2 regions of the Streptomyces sp. NPDC055400 genome follow, and region 1 is predicted to be linked to the other one. Evidence: riboswitches for the same ligand, from Rfam matches in the RefSeq annotation. Region 1 holds a riboswitch; the other holds the start of a gene.
The links. A riboswitch is a leader RNA that binds a small molecule or an ion and turns the genes downstream of it on or off. The one in region 1 is predicted to bind ZMP and ZTP.
Positions count from the first base shown of each region.

Region 2: linked by a shared signal. The riboswitch ahead of ACWIGU_RS21990 (glycine hydroxymethyltransferase) and the one ahead of ACWIGU_RS14960 (bifunctional 5,10-methylenetetrahydrofolate dehydrogenase/5,10-methenyltetrahydrofolate cyclohydrolase) in region 1 are both predicted to bind ZMP and ZTP.

Region 1 is NZ_JBSHLM010000005.1:169,086-179,549, reverse strand. It holds gene ACWIGU_RS14985 (LysR family transcriptional regulator) at 1-109, opposite strand, end outside; gene ACWIGU_RS14980 (tautomerase family protein) at 230-628, shown strand; gene yczE (membrane protein YczE) at 715-1,521, opposite strand; gene yczR (MocR-like transcription factor YczR) at 1,624-3,111, shown strand; gene ACWIGU_RS14965 (hypothetical protein) at 3,299-3,634, shown strand; gene ACWIGU_RS14960 (bifunctional 5,10-methylenetetrahydrofolate dehydrogenase/5,10-methenyltetrahydrofolate cyclohydrolase) at 3,655-4,533, opposite strand; ZMP/ZTP riboswitch at 4,556-4,646, opposite strand; gene ACWIGU_RS14955 (MmyB family transcriptional regulator) at 4,633-5,097, opposite strand; partial or broken gene ACWIGU_RS14950 (helix-turn-helix domain-containing protein) at 5,253-5,501, opposite strand; gene ACWIGU_RS14945 (NAD(P)H-dependent oxidoreductase) at 5,729-6,391, shown strand; gene ACWIGU_RS14940 (epimerase) at 6,488-7,465, shown strand; gene ACWIGU_RS14935 (SDR family oxidoreductase) at 7,497-8,204, opposite strand; gene ACWIGU_RS14930 (helix-turn-helix domain-containing protein) at 8,430-9,356, opposite strand; gene ACWIGU_RS14925 (saccharopine dehydrogenase family protein) at 9,518-10,464, shown strand, end outside.
Region 2 is NZ_JBSHLM010000008.1:110,551-121,014, reverse strand. It holds gene pdxR (MocR-like pyridoxine biosynthesis transcription factor PdxR) at 1-1,310, shown strand, start outside; gene ACWIGU_RS22000 (hypothetical protein) at 1,531-2,376, opposite strand; gene rocD (ornithine--oxo-acid transaminase) at 2,503-3,753, opposite strand; ZMP/ZTP riboswitch at 3,847-3,933, shown strand; gene ACWIGU_RS21990 (glycine hydroxymethyltransferase) at 3,995-5,443, shown strand; gene ACWIGU_RS21985 (hypothetical protein) at 5,548-6,297, opposite strand; gene ACWIGU_RS21980 (hypothetical protein) at 6,436-7,296, opposite strand; gene ACWIGU_RS21975 (RNA polymerase sigma factor) at 7,289-7,936, opposite strand; gene trpS (tryptophan--tRNA ligase) at 8,130-9,143, shown strand; gene ACWIGU_RS21965 (2'-5' RNA ligase family protein) at 9,207-9,788, shown strand; gene ACWIGU_RS21960 (decaprenylphospho-beta-D-erythro-pentofuranosid-2-ulose 2-reductase) at 9,825-10,464, opposite strand, start outside.

The DNA.
Region 1 (10,464 bases):
CGTGCGACACCGCCGACTGGCTCAGCCCGAGTTCGGCCGCCGCCGCGCTGAAGCCCCCCGCGTCGACGACGGCGAGGAACGCCCTCAACTGGGAAAGGTTCACGGTCATGCGGGGGCCTCATATACCTATGACACGTATGCGTTGGATCAATGGTGCCAGGTCGGGTGAGTCTTGGTCCGTGCCGCCGGCTCCGGCGGACACACTCCTCCCACCTGCTCAGGAGAAGCCATGCCTTTCATCCGTGTCACCGTCACCGACCCCGCGCTCCCCGCCGGCGTCCGGCGCACCCTCGCCGAGGGCCTGACCGGCCTGGCGGTGTCGGCACTGCGCAAGTCCGGCGCGCGGACCATCGTGCACGTCGACCTGGTTCCGGCCGAGCGCTACTACGTGGACGGCAGGCCGCTGACCGATGGCCTCGACGCCCATGTCGAGGCCACCGTCACCGTCGGCACGAACAGCGCCGCGGAGAAGGCCGCGTTCATCGCTGAGGCGGGTGAGCTGATGACCAAGACCCTGGGCCCGCTTGCCCGTTGCGGGGTGGCGCTGCACGAACTGCACCCCGAGAGCTACGGCTACGACGGCGTGACCCAGTTCGACTTCTACCGCCGGCAGGGCGCCCGGCGATAGACGCAAGAACGGCCCGCGCTCACGTGTCGAACTCGCCGTACCGGGCCCGGTCGAGCAGATGCTTGGGCAGATATGACGCACAGACTCTACGAAGACCTGCGGGAGCCGGTGACAGACGGGCCCGTGCGTGCGGTCCTGGTCGGGCTCGTGTAGGCGAACCGGGGCAGGAAGAACTGCGTGATGGGGCCGACGGTCAGGGCGTACAGCACGGTGCCGAGGCCCACGCCGCCGCCGAGCAGCCACCCCGATGCGAGCACGGCGATCTCGATGCACGTGCGGACCACGCGGATGGAACGCCCGGTCAGGGCGGACGCTCCGGTCATCAGCCCGTCCCGGGGCCCCGGACCGAACCGTGCGCCTACGTAGACGGCGACGGACAGGGCGTTGGCGGATATCCCGGCGAGGAGGAGCCCGACGCGCTCGGGGAGTGCCAGGCCTCCGGGGACGAGCGTGAGCCCGAGGTCGGACGAGAAGGCGATGACGACGATGTTGGCGGCGGTGCCGAACGTCGGCCGCTGCCGCAGGGGGATCCACAGCAGCAGGACGGACACACCCACGACGGCGGTGAGTGTGCCGAAGGTCAGCGAAGTGTGCTTCTCCAGCCCCTCGTTGAGGACGCTCCAAGGGCTCAGCCCCAGCGCGGAGCGCACCATGACGGCCATGCTGAATCCGTACAGGGCGAGGCCGGTGAACAACTGCGGCAGGCGGCGGAGCGGGCGTTCCCCGAAGCGTACGTAGGTGAGTGGGGGAGTGGTGCGGGCGCCGCCACCGGGCGTCCGGGGTGCGGTCGTCGGGATCTCGCCGGGCCCCGGAGGCGAGGTCGCTGCGCCGATGTCGTTGCTCTGAGGTGCCGCCTTCTCGAGGTGGCCCGTCATACCCGTGTCGTGCCGCATGTGTGCCTGTCTCCGCCCTGGGTGTCGTATGCCTTCAAGGCCATTGCGGCAACTCTGTAGAGTCATTGGCCCGCATAACATGGCCAATCTGGGGAGAATGGTTTGACTGACGCGAACGCCTTCCTGCCCGTGGACAGGGTGGGCCGCGCGGACCGGACCCTGGGCAGCCGCCGGCTCGCCGCGATGCTTCCTGACATCTCGGGCACGAGACCCGCCTACCGCCACCTCGCCCAGGCGATCAGCACGCTCATCCTCGACGGACGCATCGCGCTGCACGTCAAGCTCCCCGCAGAGCGCGAACTGGCCGCAGCCCTCGCCACCAGCAGAACCACCGTCACCGCCGTGTACGACCTGCTGCGCGAGAGCGGCTACGCGCACAGCCGCCAGGGATCGGGCACGTGGACCGCCCTGCCCGAAGGCCGCACCCCCAGTGGCATCACACGCCTCCTCGGCCCCCCGGACACCGCGATCGACCTGGCCAGAGCCTCGCCCGGGCTGCCCCGGCAGGCACTCGTCGACGCCCTCGCGCACATCACCCCGCAACTGGCCGAGCAGGCGCACACCCCCGGCTACCACCCCTACGGCCTGCCCGACCTGCGCGCCGCCATCGCCGAGCGCTACACCCGACGCGGTCTCGCCACCCTGCCCGAACAGATCCTTGTGACGTCCGGCGCGCAGCACGCGCTGACACTCGTCCTGGGACTCCTGAGCAGCCCCGGTGACCGGGTCATGGTCGAGAACCCGTCCTACCCCAACGCCCTTGACGCCCTGCGCCGAGCCCGGCTGCGCACCGTGTCCGTCCCCGTGACCGACACCGGCTGGGACATCGAGATCACCGAATCGACCCTTCGCCAGGCCGTGCCCCAAATGGCCTACCTGGTCCCCGACTTCCACAATCCGACCGGCTGCCTCATGCCCGAGCAGGAGCGGGCGCGCGTCCTGCGGGCGGCGGAGCGCTCCGGGACATGGCTGGTCATCGACGAGACGCTGGCCGACCTCGCGCTCGACGTGCCCGCCCCGCCTCCCTTCGCCTCCCACGCCGCGAAGGGTGGCGCCGGCCAGGTCATCGCCATCGGCTCGATGAGCAAGACCCATTGGGGTGGCCTGCGTATCGGCTGGCTGCGCGCGCCCGCACCGCTCGTCACCGAACTCGCGGGCCAGCGCGTGGCCACCGACATGGGCGGATCGGTCGTCGACCAACTCCTGGCCCTCACCCTCCTGGACCGGTCGGACGAGCTTCTGCCGCCCCGCCTTGAGCAACTACGGCTACAGCGCGCGGCGTTGGCCGCCGCGCTGGGCGAGCACCTGCCGCACTGGACCTGGCAACTGCCGCCCGGCGGGCTGTCGTTCTGGGTCGACCTGGGCGAACCCGTCGCCTCCGCGCTGTCCGAGCGGGCCCTCGACAACGGCGTCCGGATCGAGAGCGGCGCCCACTTCGCCACCGACCCAGGCATCTTCGAGCAGCGGATGCGCATCCCGTACACGACCTCGGCGGACACCCTGCGCGAGGCCGTCCACCGCATGGCGACCGCGCTCGCCGCCGGCCTCCCCTCGGCATCAGCCGCGCGCCGACCGCACTGGGTGGTCTGAGCGCCAGTGCCCGAAGGAGATCACTCGATGCCGTACGCGGATCGCCCCCGTCCCGGAACCGGTCCCCTCTTCCGCCTCGCATGGCGCGGGACCCACTATCCGGGCCGGCCCGTCGAGGAGCTGTGGATCGGCCCTCGGCACAGATACGGACGGCGGCTGGTGGTTCGGGGCGTACTTCCTCGGGCGCGTGCCACTGGGTGAAGGCGCGGCGCGGGCCGCCGAGTTCGCTCAGTGGCTTCTGGCCGAGCCGCCGCCAGGCCCGTACGAGGGAGAGTTCACCCTGATCGCCCGTGAACCGCAGGCCGGATCCCCGGGGGTCGCCGCCGGAACGCTGCTGACCGTCGCATTCCTCCTGGGCCGCGAGGAACCCGACGGGCCCGAGTATCTCCAGATGCTGCCTTCCGGTGAGACGGCGGTACGGCACATCGGCTTCGAGGTGTGCGCACCGCTGGAGTGCGAGCCGCTGCCGCGCGCCGCACTCGCGGTGGCGGCCGCCGGACTCCTCGACGTCGCCACCGCGTAGGGCCCCGGACCGCCGTCCCCTCAGGCGAGCGCGCGGCCGGGGTCCGCGCCGAGCTGGCGGTATGCGGCGGTGACCGTCTGCGCCAGGAGGACGGCGATGGTCATGGGGCCCACCCCGCCGGGAACGGGAGTGATCAGGCGGGCCCGCTCGGCCGCGGTGTCGAAGTCCACGTCACCGACGTTGCCCGCGTTGTAGCCGGCGTCGATGACGACCGCGCCAGGCTTGATGTCCTCGCCGCGGATGAGCCGGGGCCGGCCCACCGCCGCCACCACGATGTCCGCCTCCCGCACGAACGTGCTGAGGTCGGCAGTCCGCGAGTGGCAGTACGTCACCGTGGCGTCCCGGGCGAGCAGCAGCATCCCGGCCGGCTTGCCGAGGATCGCGCTCCGGCCCACGACGACCGCGTGCCGGCCCGCGAGACCGACGTCGTACTCGTCGAGGAGCCGCATGATTCCGCCGGGTGTGCAGGAGACGAACCCGGGCAGCCCGAAGGCCATCGCGCCGAACGAGCTCATGGTGACGCCGTCGACGTCCTTCTCCGGAGCGATGGCCTCGAAGGCCGCGCGTTCGTCGATGTGCGGGCCCACGGGGTGCTGGAGCAGGATTCCGTGGACCGACGCGTCCTGTGACAGTTCGCGCAGGGTGGCGACCAGCTCCGCGGTCGTCGTGGTGGCGGGGAGCTGGACGCGCCGCGACTCGATACCGGCCTTGGCGCAGCGGGCCTGCTTCATACGTACGTAGGTGACGGAGGCGGGATCCTCGCCCACCAGCACGGTCGCGAGGCAGGGCGCCGAGCCCGTACGCCTCACCAGCTCCGCCGCCTTGCCCGCGGACTCCTCGACGAGGCGCCGGGCGGGACCGGTGCCGTCCATGAGGTGGGTTGTCCGTGTCGGGGACATGGTCGCCTCCCAGGCGTCATTGACCACTCGCCCAGGCGCACGGCATACATCGACCCTTTGGTCAGGCCGCTCCCCGGTGGTTCTCCACCCCAGCGCCAGTCACGGCCTGTGGGCCACTGTAACGGCTTCGGTCAGCCGCGCGAGAGCCGCGGCCTCCTCGCTGCCGTCCTCGGCGCTGAACACATGCACGACCAGGCCCGTCTCGCCGGGAACTGCCGGTACGTGCAGCGTCTCGAAGTCCAGCGTGAGCAGCCCGGCCACCGGGTGTCTCAGGAGCTTGCGCCCCGCCGCGCACATCACGACCTCGCCGCTGTCCCAGATACGCCTGAACTCCTGGCTGAGCGCGGTGAGTTCGGCGATGAGCGCGGCCAGTTCCGTGTCGTCGGGGTAGCGCCCCGACCAGACCCGCAGCTGGCCCACGGCCTCCGCCGCCCGGTCCTCCCACTCAGGGTGGACGACGCGGGAAGCGGGGTCGAGGAAGAGGTACCGCGCGTTGTTCCGGTCGCGGCGGGCCGGCTTGCCCAGACCGCCGATGAGCTCGGCGCCGAGGACGTTCCACGCCACCACGTCCAGGCGATGGTTCGTGGCGAAGGCCGGGAAGGCATCGGGCTGACCCTGGTCTCGGGCGCGGGGCCCTGCCGCGCACCGGCCAGGGTCGCGAGATGCCCGCGCTCCGCCGCGTCGAGGCCGAGCGCTCCGGCGAGCGCGTCGACGACCTCTGGGGAGGGCTGCGTGGCGCGGCCCTGTTCCAGGCGTACGTAGTAGTCCACGCTGATCCCGGCGAGCTGTGCCAGCTCTTCGCGGCGCAGTCCCCGTACCCGCCGGCGACGGCCGCCGGAGAGCCCGGCGCGCTCCGGTGTGACGCGCGCGCGGCGGGCGCGGAGAAAGTCTCCGAGGCCGCGCTGCGAGCCGCCGGTGGTGAGGGTGGTGCCCGCGCCCGTGTCCCCGATGCCGTTCACGCCGTCCATGGACCCAAGTATGCGTGGCCCTCGCAGTACCAGGATGAGCGTTCCGCCGTTGACCAGGGTGCTGGCTGCCCGGACGCGCCTGGGCGAACGTGGTGGCATGAACGACACGACGCCTCGGCAGCCCAAGAAGATCCTCGTGGTCAGCGCCCACCCGGAACCCCGTTCGCTCAACTCCGCGTTGACCGGCTTCGCGGTCGAGCACCTGCGCACGGCGGGGCGAGGTGAGGGTGTCCGACCTCTACGCGATGAAGTGGAAGGCGACGGTGGACGCCGAGGACTTCCCCGAGCGCACCGGAGCGGCCCGGCTGCACGTGATGGCCGACTCCGAGCGGGCGACGCTCTCGGGCGGTCTGTCACCCGACATCGCGGCGGAGCAGGAGAAGGTGCGCTGGTCGGACGCGGTGGTCCTGCAGTTCCCGATGTGGTGGTTCTCGGCGCCCGCGATCCTCAAGGGCTGGATCGACCGGGTCTTCACGAGCGGCTTCGCGTACGGCCCCGCGGTCCCGCCGCCGTACGGCGAAAGCTCCCTGCCGGGCAGGCGGGCGCTCGTGTCGGTGACGGTCGGCGCGCGCGAGTCCGCGTTCTCCGACCGTGGTGTCCACGGAAGCCTCGCGGACGTTCTGCACCCCATTCAGCACGGCCTGTTCTGGTTCACCGGCATGAACCCGCTGGAGCCGTTCGCGGTGTACAGCTCGAACGAACTGCCCGACGAACGATTCGCCGCCGCGCGGGCGGAGTACGCGCGACGACTCGACACACTCTTCACGGCCACGCCCGTCCCCTTCCGCCCTCTCACGGGCGGCGACTACGACCACGACATGCGGCTCCTGCCGGAGGTCGAGGCACCGGGCACGAGCGGACTCGACCTGCACGTCCGCGACCGGGCCTGAGGACCGTCCCGCGCGGGCGGCCCTCCTGGGCCCCCTTCTATTTGAACGTGTTCAAATATCTGCGCTAAGGTGGGGCCGACACGATGAGGGGGCTCCATGAAGATCGTGATACCCGGCGGCACCGGGCAGGTAGGGACGATCCTGAAGCGTGAACTGGCCGCAGCGGGACACGAAGTCGTCGTCCTCACGCGGCGGCCCGTGCACGACGACGAAGTCCGCTGGAACGGCGAGACCCTGGGCCCCTGGGCCGAGGTCGTCGACGGCAGCGACGTCGTGATCAACCTCGCCGGACGCAGCGTCAGTTGCCGTTACACACAGGCCAACCTCCGGGCCATGATGGACTCGCGCGTGCGGTCCGCCGAGGTCGTCGGCGAGGCCGTCTCCGCCGCAGCGCGACCTCCGAGGGTGTGGCTGCAGATGAGTACGGCCACCATCTACGCCCACAGCTTCGCCGCGCCGAACGACGAGACAACCGGCGTACTCGGCGGCGACGAGGCCGGCGTCCCGGGCTACTGGGGTTACAGCGTCGAGATCGCCAAGGTGTGGGAGCGGGCGCAGGAGCGGGCCGACACCCCGCACACCCGCAAGGTCGCCCTGCGCGCCGCGATGGTCATGAGCCCCGATCGCGGCGGTGTCTTCGACGTCCTCCTGCGCCTGGCCAGGCTCGGCCTCGGTGGTCCGGTCGCGGGCGGCTGCCAGTACGTGTCCTGGATCTACGACCGTGACTTCGCCCGAGCGGTCCGGTTCCTGATCGAACGCGACGACCTGGACGGGCCCGTGAACCTCGCCGCCCCCGAGCCGCTGCCGCAGCGTGACTTCATGCGTGCGCTACGCGCGGCATGGGGCGTTCCGGTGGGCCTTCCCGCGACGAAGTGGATGGCCGAACTCGGCGCGTTCGCGCTCCGCTCGGACACCGAACTCCTTCTGAAGAGCCGCCGCGTGGTCCCGGGCCGGCTGCTCGACGCGGGCTTCTCCTTCGACCACGCCGGGTGGCCCGACGCCGCCGCCAACCTCGCGCGACGTGTACGCGGTGGGCGTGACGTCACGCGGGCGATGGCGGACGGGACGGTGTGAGGCGGGCGTCCCCGTCGGGCGACGCGCGTCGTCACCAGGGGAGCGGGCCCTCCGCGCTGACGTACGTGCCGGTCGGGCCGTCGGGGCCCAGCTGGGCCATGCGCACGATGATCTCGGCGCCCTCCTCGACGGTCTGGATGCCGGTGTGGGCGTTCAGGTCCGTCGCGGTGTAGCCGGGCTCGACCGCGTTGATCCGCATGCCGGGGAACGCCTTCGCGTACTGCACGGTGACCATGTTCACCGCCGTCTTCGAGGCGGGGTAGGCGACTCCGGGATACGCGTGGGTCGGCGTCCCCGCGTCGGTGACCCGGGCCAGCGAGGCCAGGCCGCTGCTCAGGTTGACCACGACCGGCGCGTCGGACTTGTGCAGCAGGGGCAGGAACGCGTGGGTGACACGTACGACGCCGAAGACGTTCGTCTCGAAGGTCGACCGCATCTCGTCGGCGGTCACGTCCGCGGCGCCGATCACGCCGCCGTCCGGGGTCCGGCCCTCGATGCCGGCGTTGTTGATCAGCACGTCCAGGCCGCCGTCGGCCTCGATCGTCTTCGCGGCGGCGTTCACGGACGCGTCGTCCGTGACGTCGAGCTGGACCCAGCGTGCGCCGAGCTGCTCGGCGGCGCGGCGGCCGCGCTCGGGGTCGCGGCTGCCCACGTAGACGGTGTGGCCTGCGGCGACGAGTCGGCGGGCGGTCTCGAAGCCGAGACCCTTGTTCGCTCCGGTGATGAGTGTTTTCGTCATGCCACCAGCGTGCGGCCCCGCGCTGCCATCAGCCAGGAGTCCCGTCTTCCTGGGACTGGCGGTACCAGGCGGGTCCCGGGCGGCTCCCAGGCGCGGTCCCGTCGTCCGGCGCGCGGTCCCGGGCCCGGTCCGAGGCGTGGTCTCATCGAGTGGCACCTCGACCTCAGCTTTAGGGTGAGGGTTCGGTGATCGTGGGGGTGTGCATCGTGCGGGGTGCGGCGCGTGTCACCGGCCGCCGAACGTCCTCCGATAGGCCTCCGGCGGCAGGCCCGTGACCCGGGCGAAGTGCCGCCGGAGCGTGGCGGAGGTCCCCATGCCCGTCCGTGCCGCGATCCGCTCGACGGTGTCGTCGCTCGACTCCAGCAGCTCCTGCGCCTCCCGCACACGCTGGCTCAACAGCCACCTCAGGGGCGCCGTCCCTGTGACGGCATGGAAGTGCCGCACCAGGTTGCGGCTGCTCATGCCCGCCTGGCGGGCCATGTCCTCGACGGTGAGCGGCTGGTCGATCCGGGCCAGCACCCAGGGGAGCAGATCGGCGAGCGGATGGTCGCGCCCGTGCGTCACCGGCGCCGGGATGAACTGCGCCTGGCCGCCGTCCCGATGGGGCGGCGTCACGAGGTGCCGCGCCAGGGCGTTGGCGACCGTCGCCCCGTGGTCCGTGCGCACGATGTGGAGGCACAGGTCCATTCCGGCCGCCTTGCCGGCGGACGTGAGGACGCTGCCCTCGTCGGTGAACAGCACTTCGGCGTCGACCCTGACGCCCGGGTACCGCGCCGCGAGCCTTTCCGTGTGCGCCCAGTGAGTGGTGGCGCGACGGCCGTCGAGGAGTCCGGCCGCGGCCAGGACGAAGGCGCCGGTGCACAGCGAGGCGATCCGGGCGCCTGCCGAGTGGGCGGTGCGCAGGGCGTCGAGCAGTTCCTGCGGAGGCTCCTGCTCGACGTCGCGCCACGCCGGGACGATCACCGTCTGCGCATCGGCGACGGCCTCGAGTCCGTGGGTGGTGTCGGCCCGGAGCCAGTCGCCGACGCGGGACCCGGCGGGTCCGCAGGTGGTGAACGAGTACCAAGGCGCGGCCAGGTCGGAATGGTCGGAGCCGAAGACTTCGAGCGCCCCCGCGGCCTCGAAGAGCATCGTGCCTTCGGGGAGCGCCATCGCAACCGAATGCGCAGCGGAACGTACAGCGGAACGCGCGAGGGATTGCATGTCCGAAACTGTACGCCCCTCGTCATTCCTGCCACTGGCTGGGCGGGCCCCTCGCCCGGATCATTGCTGTCGAACCGCACACCACCGCCCTTCGGACACTGGAGCCGACGATGAGCAACACCCTCTCGGGACCCGCCTCGCATCACACCACCGGGTCGCTCGACGGGCGGCCGGTCGTCGTCTTCGGCGCCTACGGACACACCGGCCGCTTCGTCGTGGCGGAGCTGCTGAGACGGGGAGCGACGCCGGTGCTCGTCGGACGGGACGCGTGCAAGCTCGACGCGGTGCGCGACCTCGCTCCCGGCGCGCCCGTGCGTCAGGCGCTCCCCGACGACGCGGCCTCCCTCGACCGGGCCCTCGAAGGAGCGGCGGCGGTCATCAACGCCGCCGGACCGTTCCTCGACACGGCCAGCCCGCTGGTGGACGCGGCGCTCCGCGCGGGCATCCCCTACCTGGACGTCGGGGCCGAACAGGCCGTCACCGCCGCCCTGTTCGACACCTACGGCGACCGCGCCAGGGAGGCCGGCATCGCCGTCGTTCCGTCCCTGGCGTTCTACGGCGGCCTGGGTGACCTCCTCGCCACCGCCGCTCTCGGCGACTGGCCGGACGCGGACGAGATCACACTCGCGTACGGCCTCGACAGCTGGCACCCGACGCAGGGCACCCGCCGCACCGGCGAGAGCAACGCCGGGCGCCATCTCACCTTCACCGCGGGCAGGTTGAGCCCCTTCTCGTATGCGCAGGATGTCTCCCCGTGGACCTTCCCGGAGCCGCTCGGCAAGCAGGACACCGTCGTGTTCGCGACGGCCGACCAGGTCACGCTCCCGCGCCACGTGCGCACCCCCGAGGTGCGCGCGGTGATGAACCTCGCGCCGCTGCGCGACATCCGCGCGGAGGACACCCCCGAGCCCGTACCCGCCGACGCCGACGGCCGCTCCGCGCAGTCCTTCCTCGTGGAGGCCGTGGTGACCCGCGGCCGCGAGACGCGCCGCGCCGTGGCGGGAGGCCGTGACATCTACGCCGTCACGGCGCCGCTCGTCGTCGAGGCCCTCGCGCG
Region 2 (10,464 bases), on a different contig from region 1:
TACGCGGCGGACGCCTCGCCCCAGGTGTCCGCCTCCCTTCGTCCCGCACACTCGCCGCCGACCTGGGCATCGCCCGCAACACGGTCGCCGACGCCTACGCCGACCTCGTCGCCGAGGGCTGGCTCACCGCGCGTCAGGGCTCGGGGACGCGTGTCGCGCAGCGGCCTGTCGAGGCGCCCCGGCCGGCCTCGCCCCGGGGCCGACGCACTCCTGCCGGACTCCGCCACGACCTGCACCCCGGCACCCCCGACCTCTCCTCGTTCCCGCGCGCCGAATGGCTCAAGGCCTCGCGCCGCGCCCTCAACGCCGCCCCGAACGAAGCCCTCGGCTACGGCGATGCCCGCGGCCGCATCGAACTGCGCACCGCCCTCGCCGGCTACCTCGCCCGCGCCCGCGGCGTCCACGCCGACCCGGACCGCATCGTGATCTGCTCCGGCTTCGTCCACGGCCTGATGCTGCTCGGCGAGGTGCTGCGCAACAGGGGCGTGCGCGATGTGGCCGTGGAGACATACGGGCTCGACGTCCACTGGGACATCCTGACGCGGTCAGGCCTGCGCACCCACCCCCTTCCCCTCGATCAACTCGGCACCTGCACCGATGAGTTGGCGACCGGCGAACCGGACGTGGGTGCCGCCCTCCTGACCCCCGCCCATCAGTTCCCGGTGGGCGGGGCCCTGCACCCCGACCGCCGGACCGCCGCCGTCGACTGGGCCCGCCGCACCGGCGGACTGATCCTGGAGGACGACTACGACGGCGAGTTCCGCTACGACCGTCAGCCCGTCGGCGCCCTCCAGGGCCTCGACCCCGACCGCGTCGTCTACTTCGGCACGGCCAGCAAATCCCTCGCACCGGGCCTGCGCCTCGGCTGGCTGGTGCTGCCGCCCTCCGTCACCCGGGAGGTGATCGAGGCGAAGGGCGTCGCCGACTGGTCATGCGGCGTTCTCGACCAGCTGACCCTCGCGGAGTTCATCGACTCGGGCGCCTACGACCGCCATGTCCGCGGCGCCCGCCTGCGCTACCGCCGCCGCCGCGACCAGCTCGTCGCCGCCCTCGCCGAACGCGCCCCCGACGTCCGCGCCACCGGAATCGCCGCCGGACTGCACGCCGTCCTCCAACTCCCTCCCGGAACCGAACAGTCCGTGGTCCGCGCCGCCGCCTGGCAGCGCCTCGGAGTGGCCGGCCTCTCCAGCTTCCGCCACGCAGCGGCCCCCGCCGAACCACCCCTGGACGCCCTGGTGGTGGGCTACGGAACCCCACCGGACCACGCCTGGACCAGCGCGCTCGAGGCGTTGTGCCGGGTGCTGCCTTAGGGGCGGGCATCGGGCAGTGGGCGTCTCGGGTGGCACGGCCCGCGTTCGGGTCGGGGGGCCGATGGGGGCGGGGCGGGGCAGCTCAGGATCGGGTCGGGTCGCCACGGGGCGGCGGGGCGGGGTCAGCTCAAGGTCGGGTCGGGTCGGGTCGCCAAGGGGCGGCGGGGCAGGGTCAGCTCAAGGTCGGGTCGGAACGGGTTCGGGTCGGGTGGGGTTCGGGTCAGACCCGGGCCGGTGCGGACGCGTCCCCCACCGGGGCTTCCCCGAAGCGCGCCAGCGCCAACGCCCCCGCCACGGCCACCACGAACCCGAGAGCCGCCAGCCAGGCCAGCCCCTCGCGCGTGCGATCCCCGAGCCAGATCACCCCGACGAGCGCCGGCCCCACCGTCTCGCCCACGACCATCCCCGCAGTGGCCGTGGTCACCGACCCCTTCTGCAACGCCGAGGTCAGCAACAGAAACGCCGCACCCCCACCGAGCAGCAGCGCATACGTCGCCGGATTGCTCAGCAACGCGCCGGGCGACACGTCGTCGATGAGCCGCACCGACACCTCCACCACCCCGAACCCGAACCCCGAACCGAGCCCCAGCGCGAGCGCCCGCCCCCTCCCCGGAAGCCGCCCGGCCACCGCCCCGATCAACAACACGCCCAGCGCTGTCCCCAGCATCGCGTACCGCAACACGTCCGAACCGGCCTTGTCACCCTCCGTCCCCGACGCCAGCCCCAACATCGCGAGCCCCGCCACCACTACTCCGACGGCGCCCCACTCGACACCGCTCAACCGCACATCCAGCAGCCGCGAGGCAACCACCGCCGTCACCGCCAGACTCGCGGCGAGCGCCGCGCCGACGGCATAGATCGGAATGGACCGCAGCGCCACGACCTGCAACACGAACCCGAGGAGGTCGAGTCCCAGCCCGGCGACGTAACGCCACTGCCGCAGCGCCCGCAGCAACAATGCGGCGTCGACGCCGGACCCCGACCCCGGCTCCGCGGCCCGCGCGGCCATCGCCTGCAACACGGAAGCCGTACCGAAACAGACCGCAGCCCCGAGCGCGCAAACCATTCCAAGAAGCACAAAGCGACTGTAGAGGGTGCCCCACACCAGCCGGCCCGCGGGCGGCCCACCCTCCGAGGGCGCTCCCGTGAACGGCCGGACCACGAGGCGAACCCTGCCGGAGGCGCACCACCGTCAGACCGCCAGGACCGCCCGAAGCTGGTCGAGCCCCCAGTCCAGGTCCTCCTTACTGATCACCAGAGGGGGAGCGATCCGGATCGTGCTCCCATGGGTGTCCTTGACCAGGACGCCCTTGTCCATCAGCTTCTCCGAGATCTCCCTCCCCGTCCCGTACGACGGATCGATGTCGACCCCCGCCCACAGCCCGCGTCCCCGCACCTGCGTCACCTTGCCCGTGCCCACCAGCAGCCCGAGCTCCGCGTGCAGATGCTCGCCCAGCTCCGTCGCCCTCTGCTGGAACTCCCCGGTGCGCAGCATCGCGATGACCTCGAGCGCCACCGCACAGGCCAGCGGATTCCCGCCGAACGTCGACCCGTGCTCGCCCGGCTTGAACACTCCGAGCACCTCGCTGCTGGACACCACCGCCGACACCGGCACGACCCCACCGCCGAGCGCCTTGCCCAGTACGTACATGTCGGGCACCACGCCCTCGTGCTCACAGGCGAACGTCCGCCCGGTCCGCCCGAGTCCCGACTGGATCTCGTCGGCGATGAACAGCACGTTCCGCTCGCGGGTCAACTCCCTTACCGCCGACAGGTATCCGGCCGGCGGTACGAGGACACCGGCCTCGCCCTGGATCGGTTCGAGCAGCACCGCGACGGTGTTCTCGGTGATGGCGCCGCGCAGTGCCGTCAGATCGCCGTACGGCACGATCTCGAAGCCCGGCGTATAGGGGCCGAAGTCCGCGCGCGCCTCCTGGTCCGTGGAGAAGCTGACGATGGTCGTGGTGCGCCCGTGGAAGTTGTTGCCCGCCACGACGATCTTCGCCCTGCCGTCGAGCACCCCCTTGACCTGGTACCCCCACTTTCTCGCCGTCTTCACGGCGGTCTCCACTGCCTCCGCCCCTGTGTTCATCGGCAGCACCATGTCCATGCCGCACAGCTCCGCGAGCTGGGTGCAGAACTCGGCGAACCGGTCGTGGTAGAAGGCGCGGGACGTCAGCGTCACCCGTTCCATCTGCGCCTTGGCGGCCTCGATGAGCCGCCGGTTCCCATGGCCGAAGTTGAGAGCCGAGTAGCCGGCGAGCATGTCGAGGTACCGGCGCCCCTCGACATCCGTCATCCACGCCCCCTCCGCCGTGGCGACCACGACGGGCAGCGGATGGTAGTTGTGCGCACTGTGCGCTTCGGACGCGGTGATGAAGGTTTCCGTTACGGCATTCGGAGGAGTCGCGGCAGTCACGGGATCTCCGTTCTTACGGCTCATATGACGCGAAAACGTGAGCTTGTGGCCCCTTCCTATCGTCGCTCGCATCGTGGACCGGGAAACCTCGCCTCCCGGCGCGCCCGGTAGGGTGGCCCGCAGGGCCGTGACTGGCGCGCTGGGATGGGACCGACCATCGGGGAGCGGCCTGCGAACTGTGTGCCGTGCGCCTGGGCCGACCCGTGAACCTCCCGCTCTCGACTTCGCTCGGGCAGCGGAGGTCCCATCCGTCCGGAGGTCCGTCATGTCAGAGCCCACCCTCTCCACCGAATCCGTAGCGTTCCGCAGCGCCCTCGACGTGATCCGCGCGGTGGAGCCCCGCGTGGCCGACGCCATCGGCCAGGAAATCGCCGACCAGCGCGAGATGCTCAAGCTGATCGCCAGCGAGAACTACGCCTCCCCGGCCACCCTCCTCGCGATGGGCAACTGGTTCAGCGACAAGTACGCCGAGGGCACCGTCGGCCGCCGCTTCTACGCCGGCTGCCGCAACGTCGACACCGTCGAGGCCCTCGCTGCCGAACACGCCCGCGAGCTCTTCGGCGCCCGCCATGCCTATGTCCAGCCGCACTCCGGTATCGACGCCAACCTCGTCGCCTTCTGGGCCGTCCTCGCCCAGCGCGTCGAGGCCCCCGCCCTGGAGCTCGCCGGCGTCCGCAACGTGAACGACCTCTCCGACGCCGACTGGGCCGAGCTCCGTCAGGCCTTCGGCAACCAGCGCATGCTCGGCATGTCCCTGGACGCCGGCGGCCACCTCACCCACGGCTTCCGCCCCAACATCTCCGGCAAGATGTTCGACCAGCGCAGCTATGGCACCGACCCGCAGACCGGCCTCGTCGACTACGAAGCCCTGCGCGCCATGGCCCGCGACTTCAAGCCGCTGATCATCGTCGCCGGCTACTCCGCATACCCCCGCCTCGTGAACTTCCGCATCATGCGCGAGATCGCCGACGAGGTCGGGGCGACCCTCATGGTCGACATGGCGCACTTCGCGGGCCTCGTCGCCGGCAAGGTCCTCACCGGCGACTTCGACCCGGTGCCGCACGCCCAGATCGTCACCACCACGACGCACAAGTCGCTGCGCGGCCCGCGGGGCGGCATGGTGCTCTGTGACGACTCGCTCACAGACCAGGTCGACCGCGGCTGCCCGATGGTCCTCGGAGGTCCGCTGCCCCACGTCATGGCCGCCAAGGCCGTGGCCCTGGCCGAGGCTCGCCGCCCCGAGTTCCGCGAGTACGCGCAGTCCGTCGTCGACAACGCCCGCGCCCTCGCAGAGGGCCTGACCCGCCGGGGCGCCACCCTCGTCACGGGCGGCACGGACAACCACCTCAACCTGATCGATGTCGCCACCTCCTACGGGGTCACCGGCCGCCAGGCCGAGAACGCGCTCCTCGACTCCGGCATCGTCACCAACCGCAACTCCATCCCCTCCGACCCCAACGGGGCCTGGTACACGTCCGGCATCCGCATCGGCACCCCCGCTCTGACCACTCGGGGCCTGGGCACCACGGAGATGGACGAGGTCGCCGGCCTCATCGACCGCGTGCTCACCGCCGCCGAACCGGGCACCACCAGCAAGGGCGCGCCTTCCAAGGCCCAGCACATCCTGGACGAGAAGGTCTCCGACGAGGTCTCCACGCGAGCATCCGACCTGCTGAGCGGCTTCCCGCTCTACCCGGAAGTCGACCTCACCTGATCGCTTGCCCCTCTAGCTCTGTGATCTCCTGACCGGCCCGTCACCAGCCGCACCGACGGGCCGGTCAGTGCGTACTCGCAGCCGTGAGAGCTGAAGAGCGACTCTCAGGAGTCGATCAGCTGCTGCCGTGGTCCGGTGTCCGGCGGGGTCCCGCCCGTCCGGCGACGACGCGGCAACCTGTCGGCCAGCGGCCGCAGCACCAGAGCCAGCGCGGCACCCGCCGCCAGCCCCGGTATCGCCCACCACCAGTCCGTCCCCTCGCCCGCCCGGGCTGCTGAGGCCCGCGCGCCTGCGGACTGCCCGGCATCGCGACTGCCGGCTGCCGGAGCTCCACCGAGCGCTTCCTTGGACCGGTCGGGTGATTGCCAGGGTGCCGGGAAGATCGGGCTCCCGCCCTTTCGGGACCGCTCGCCCATGACTCCGAGGTCCTTCAGCAGCGCGCGCAGCTCTGCCGGCTTCTGCGCCTTGTGCCAGTACCCGTTGTAGGAGTCCGGCACGTGCGTCGCTGTGTGTATCCAGACGTCCTTCGTGCCCGGCGAGTCCGGATAGACCTGGTCGACCCGCCACGGCAGCACGTCGTGCACCAGCCAGGTGACATTGAGCTGACGTCCCGCGCCTATGCCCAAGCCGGGCGGCTCCTCCCGTCGGCCCTGGTCCGGTTCGCCCAGGAGGCTTTCCAGCGGCCTGTACTTCTTGTCACTGAAGTAGAGCGACGCGCTCTGGCCGCTCTCGGGCGACACCACCAGAACGCTCGTCGGTCCGCCGGCCGACGCCCCTGACGCGCTCAGCAGCATCGCGGCGAGTACCGCCGTCAGCGCCACCGCCAGCGCCGCCGGCCTTCGTACTGTTCGCATCCGTTCCCCCCAGCTGGTCCCGGCACGGCCCGTCCGTGCCGATTCACTTCTGGTACACCGCTCGACCCGACCGGGTTCCCAACTTGGGCGCGTGAGTTCCCGGGTGTGCGGGAGCTCCGCCGGCTCAGCCCCCGGACATCAGGTGACGGCGTCCGGCTTCCGTACAGACCGTGCGATCTCCATCGCCCGCTGCTGGGACTCGATTCCCTCCAGGCGGAGTGTCACCTGCTGCCGACGGGTCCACAGGAGCGTCGGGCCCGCGGTGCGTTCCGAGCGGATCCACCGGTCGCCGTTGCCGTCGAGCATCCAGAAACTGAGCAGATGGGGCTGGGCGAACCACAGCCCCGTATCCGGGCCGAGGTCGACCCAGCGCGGCTGCGTACGCACCGATTTCGTGTACCCGATGTCGAGCTGGGCCGGGTACTCGTCGAGTCGGATCGTGTGCCCGTCCTCGCGCCAGCACAGCGTGATCAAGAAACGCGATTTCGGTTCCCGCGTCACCGTGATGGCGTCCGGTATCCCCAGCTCGTCCGGCACCAGGGGTTCGAATCCGGCTTCTCGTCGGGCCTCACCCAGCGAGAGCGACGTGCCGCACCCGGGGACGTGAGCACCGGACGACGGCAGGGCCGAGGGGTCGTACCGGACCTCCACCCCGCCGAAGCCGAACCAGTCGGCGACCGCGGCCCGCACCGGAGGCGTGAGCACGAGCACCGTCAGCACTCCGCACATTCCCGCAGTGAGCATCCGCCACCGCTTCCGTATCCAGCGGCGCGCCAGCCGCACCCGGGCAGGGGCCGCCCCCGGCTCGGCCACCGGCGCCGGAACCGACTCGGCGAGTATCTGCGCCAGTACCCGCTCGGCCATCGACTCGCCGCCGGGGCCCAGACCGTCCAGGGACCTGCCCAGCGCCCGCAGCTCATCCGGCAGCCCACGACCCGCGCGGGGCCCGTCCTTGCCGGGGCCGTGGCTTCCGTCGTCCTCGTGGCGCGGCTCACTCATGCTCATCACCTCCCTCCCGCGGGTCCAGCTCGGCCGGAAGAATCCGCTTCAGCTTCCGCAGCGCGCGATTGAGCCTCGACTTCACTGTGCCGCGCGGCCAGCCGAGCGCCTCGGCCGTCTCCGCCTCGTCCATCTCCAGCAGATACCGGTACGTGACGACCAGCCGATGCTCCTCGCTCAGCTCCTCGAGCGCGGCGAGCAATGCCGTCCGCCGCTCGTCGTGGACGGCCGCGACCGCCGGATCCGTGGTCTCGGGTATCCGCGGCTCGGCCTCTATCAACGTTGCTTCCCGCCCCACGACCGAACGCTGTCGCACCGCCGAGCGCACTGTGTTCCTCGTCTCATTGGCGACGATCGCGAGCAGCCACGGCTTGAACGACGAGTCGTCCCGAAACTGTCCCAGGGCGCAGTAGGCCTTGAAAAAGGCCTGCTGCACCACGTCCTCCGCATCCGCGCCCGCCCCGAGGGCCCGGGCCGCCCGCAGCGCCAGCCCGGTGAAGGCGCGCACCAACACCGCGTACGCCTCCACATCTCCGGCACGCACGCGAGCGATCACCGCACGCTCGTCGTCGACGGCGCGGCCCCCCTCCAGGACCTCCCCCTGTGTCCTCACATCGTTGATACACCGCACCCCGCGCATCGGTTCCCACCCGTCGCACAGGTTTTTCCGAACTCGCTCCGCAGGCAGGTCGGAAGGGAGATCTCGGGGCCAGATCCCGGCGACACGCCGGGCGGGGTGGGCGATGGCTCTCCGTACACGGTTTCGGCACTTGTCGTGCACCCGTCGCCCACCTGTCTCCAACCAATGAGAGACACCTGAGACAATGAGGAGCATGGCCTCTGATCGTCCCCGCGTGCTCTCCGGAATCCAGCCCACCGCAGGCTCGTTCCACCTCGGCAACTACCTCGGCGCGGTCCGCCAGTGGGTGGCGCTGCAGGAGTCTCACGACGCGTTCTACATGGTTGTGGACCTGCACGCGATCACCGTGCCGCAGGACCCGAAGGAGCTCCGGGCCAACACCCGGCTCGCCGCGGCGCAGCTCCTCGCCGCCGGCCTGGACCCGGACCGCTGCACGCTGTTCGTGCAGAGCCACGTCCCCGAGCACGCGCAGCTCGGCTGGGTCATGAACTGTCTGACGGGCTTCGGCGAGGCCTCCCGCATGACGCAGTTCAAGGACAAGTCCGCCAGGCAGGGCGCCGACCGCGCGACCGTCGGCCTCTTCACGTACCCGATCCTCCAGGTCGCGGACATCCTGCTCTACCAGGCCGACCAGGTGCCCGTAGGCGAGGACCAGCGTCAGCACATCGAGCTGACGCGCGACCTCGCCGAGCGCTTCAACGGCCGCTTCGGCGAGACCTTCACGGTCCCGGCGCCGTACATCCTCAAGGAGACGGCGAAGATCTACGACCTCCAGGACCCGTCGATCAAGATGAGCAAGTCGGCGTCGACGCCGAAGGGGCTCGTCAACCTTCTCGACGAGCCGAAGATCACCGCCAAGAAGGTCAAGAGCGCGGTCACCGACACCGACACCGTGATCCGGTTCGACCCGGAGAGCAAGCCGGGCGTCAGCAACCTCCTCGCCATCTACTCCACCCTCACCGGCACAGGTATCCCGGAACTGGAGCAGAATTACGAGGGCAAGATGTACGGTGCGCTCAAGACGGACCTGGCAGAGGTCATGGTGGACTTCGTGACACCGTTCCGGACCCGTACCCAGGAGTACCTGGACGACCCGGAGACGCTCGACTCGATCCTGGCCAAGGGCGCGGAGAAGGCGCGCGCTGTCGCCGCCGAAACCCTCGCCCAGGCATACGACAAGGTCGGGCTGCTGCCCGCGAAGCACTGAGCCCCAGCCCCGCCTGAACGGCCTGACCGCCACCCGCCCACCACACGACGACAGGAGTACGACGTGGGGACCGTAACGATCGGCGTTTCGATCGCGGTCCCGGAGCCACACGGCAGCCAGCTCCAGGAGCGGCGCACGGGCTTCGGTGACCCCGCGGCGCACGGCATCCCCACGCACGTCACTCTGCTCCCGCCGACCGAGGTGGAGGACGGGTCGCTGCCTTCGATCGAGACCCATCTCGAGGAGGTCGCCGCCGCGGGGCGGAACTTCGCGATGCGGCTCGCGGGGACGGGAACCTTCCGTCCGCTGTCTCCCGTTGTGTTCGTACAGGTCGCGGAGGGCGCCGAGGCCTGCGCATGGCTGCAGAAGCAGGTGCGTGACGCGTCGGGTCCGGTCGCGCGCGAGCTGCAGTTTCCGTATCACCCGCACGTCACGGTGGCGCACGGCATCGCGGAGGAAGCGATGGACCGGGCATACGAGGACCTCGCCGGATATGAGGCGGCCTGGCAGTGCACCGGATTCGCGCTGTACGAGCAGGGCGCCGACGGTATCTGGCGCAAGCTGCGAGAGTTCCCCTTCGGCGGCCCGGCCGTGCCCGCACAGGGTCCCGACCGTTCGAAGCGGGGCCGACAGCCGGCTCGCTGACGCGAAGCAAGTCGGCCGGCCGCTGTCCGACGCGGCTCACATCGGCAGGCGCCGGAACACCGGACGCGGGGCATGCCTGAGCGCCGACATCACCATGCGCAGTGCCCCCGGCACCCACACGGTCTCCGACCGGCGCCTGAGCCCCGTCTCGATCGCCTGCGCCACCGCTTCCGGCGTGGTGGCCATCGGCGCTTCCGCCATACCCGCCGTCATCTTTGACCGCACGAAGCCTGGGCGCACGACCATCACATGCACGCCGGTGCCGTGGAGCGCGTCGCCGAGGCCCTGCGCGAAGGCGTCCAGACCGGCCTTGCTCGACCCGTAGATGAAGTTGGACCGCCGGGCCCTCTCTCCCGCCACGGACGAGAGCACCACCAGCGAGCCGTGGCCCTGGGACTGCAGGGCGCGGGCGCAGATGAGGCCCGCCGATACCGCCCCGGTGTAGTTGGTCTGCGCGACGCGCACCGCGGACAGCGGCTCGTCCTCGTCGCGGGCCTGGTCGCCGAGGATCCCGAACGCCAGCAGCACCATGTCGATGTCACCCTCGGCGAACACCTTGCCCAGCGTCACCTCGTGGGCCTCGGAGTCGAGCGCGTCGAAGGCGACGGTACGGGCGTCGGCGCCCATGTCGCGGAGTTCGGCGGCCGCACGGTCGAGGGCGGGGGACGGGCGGCCG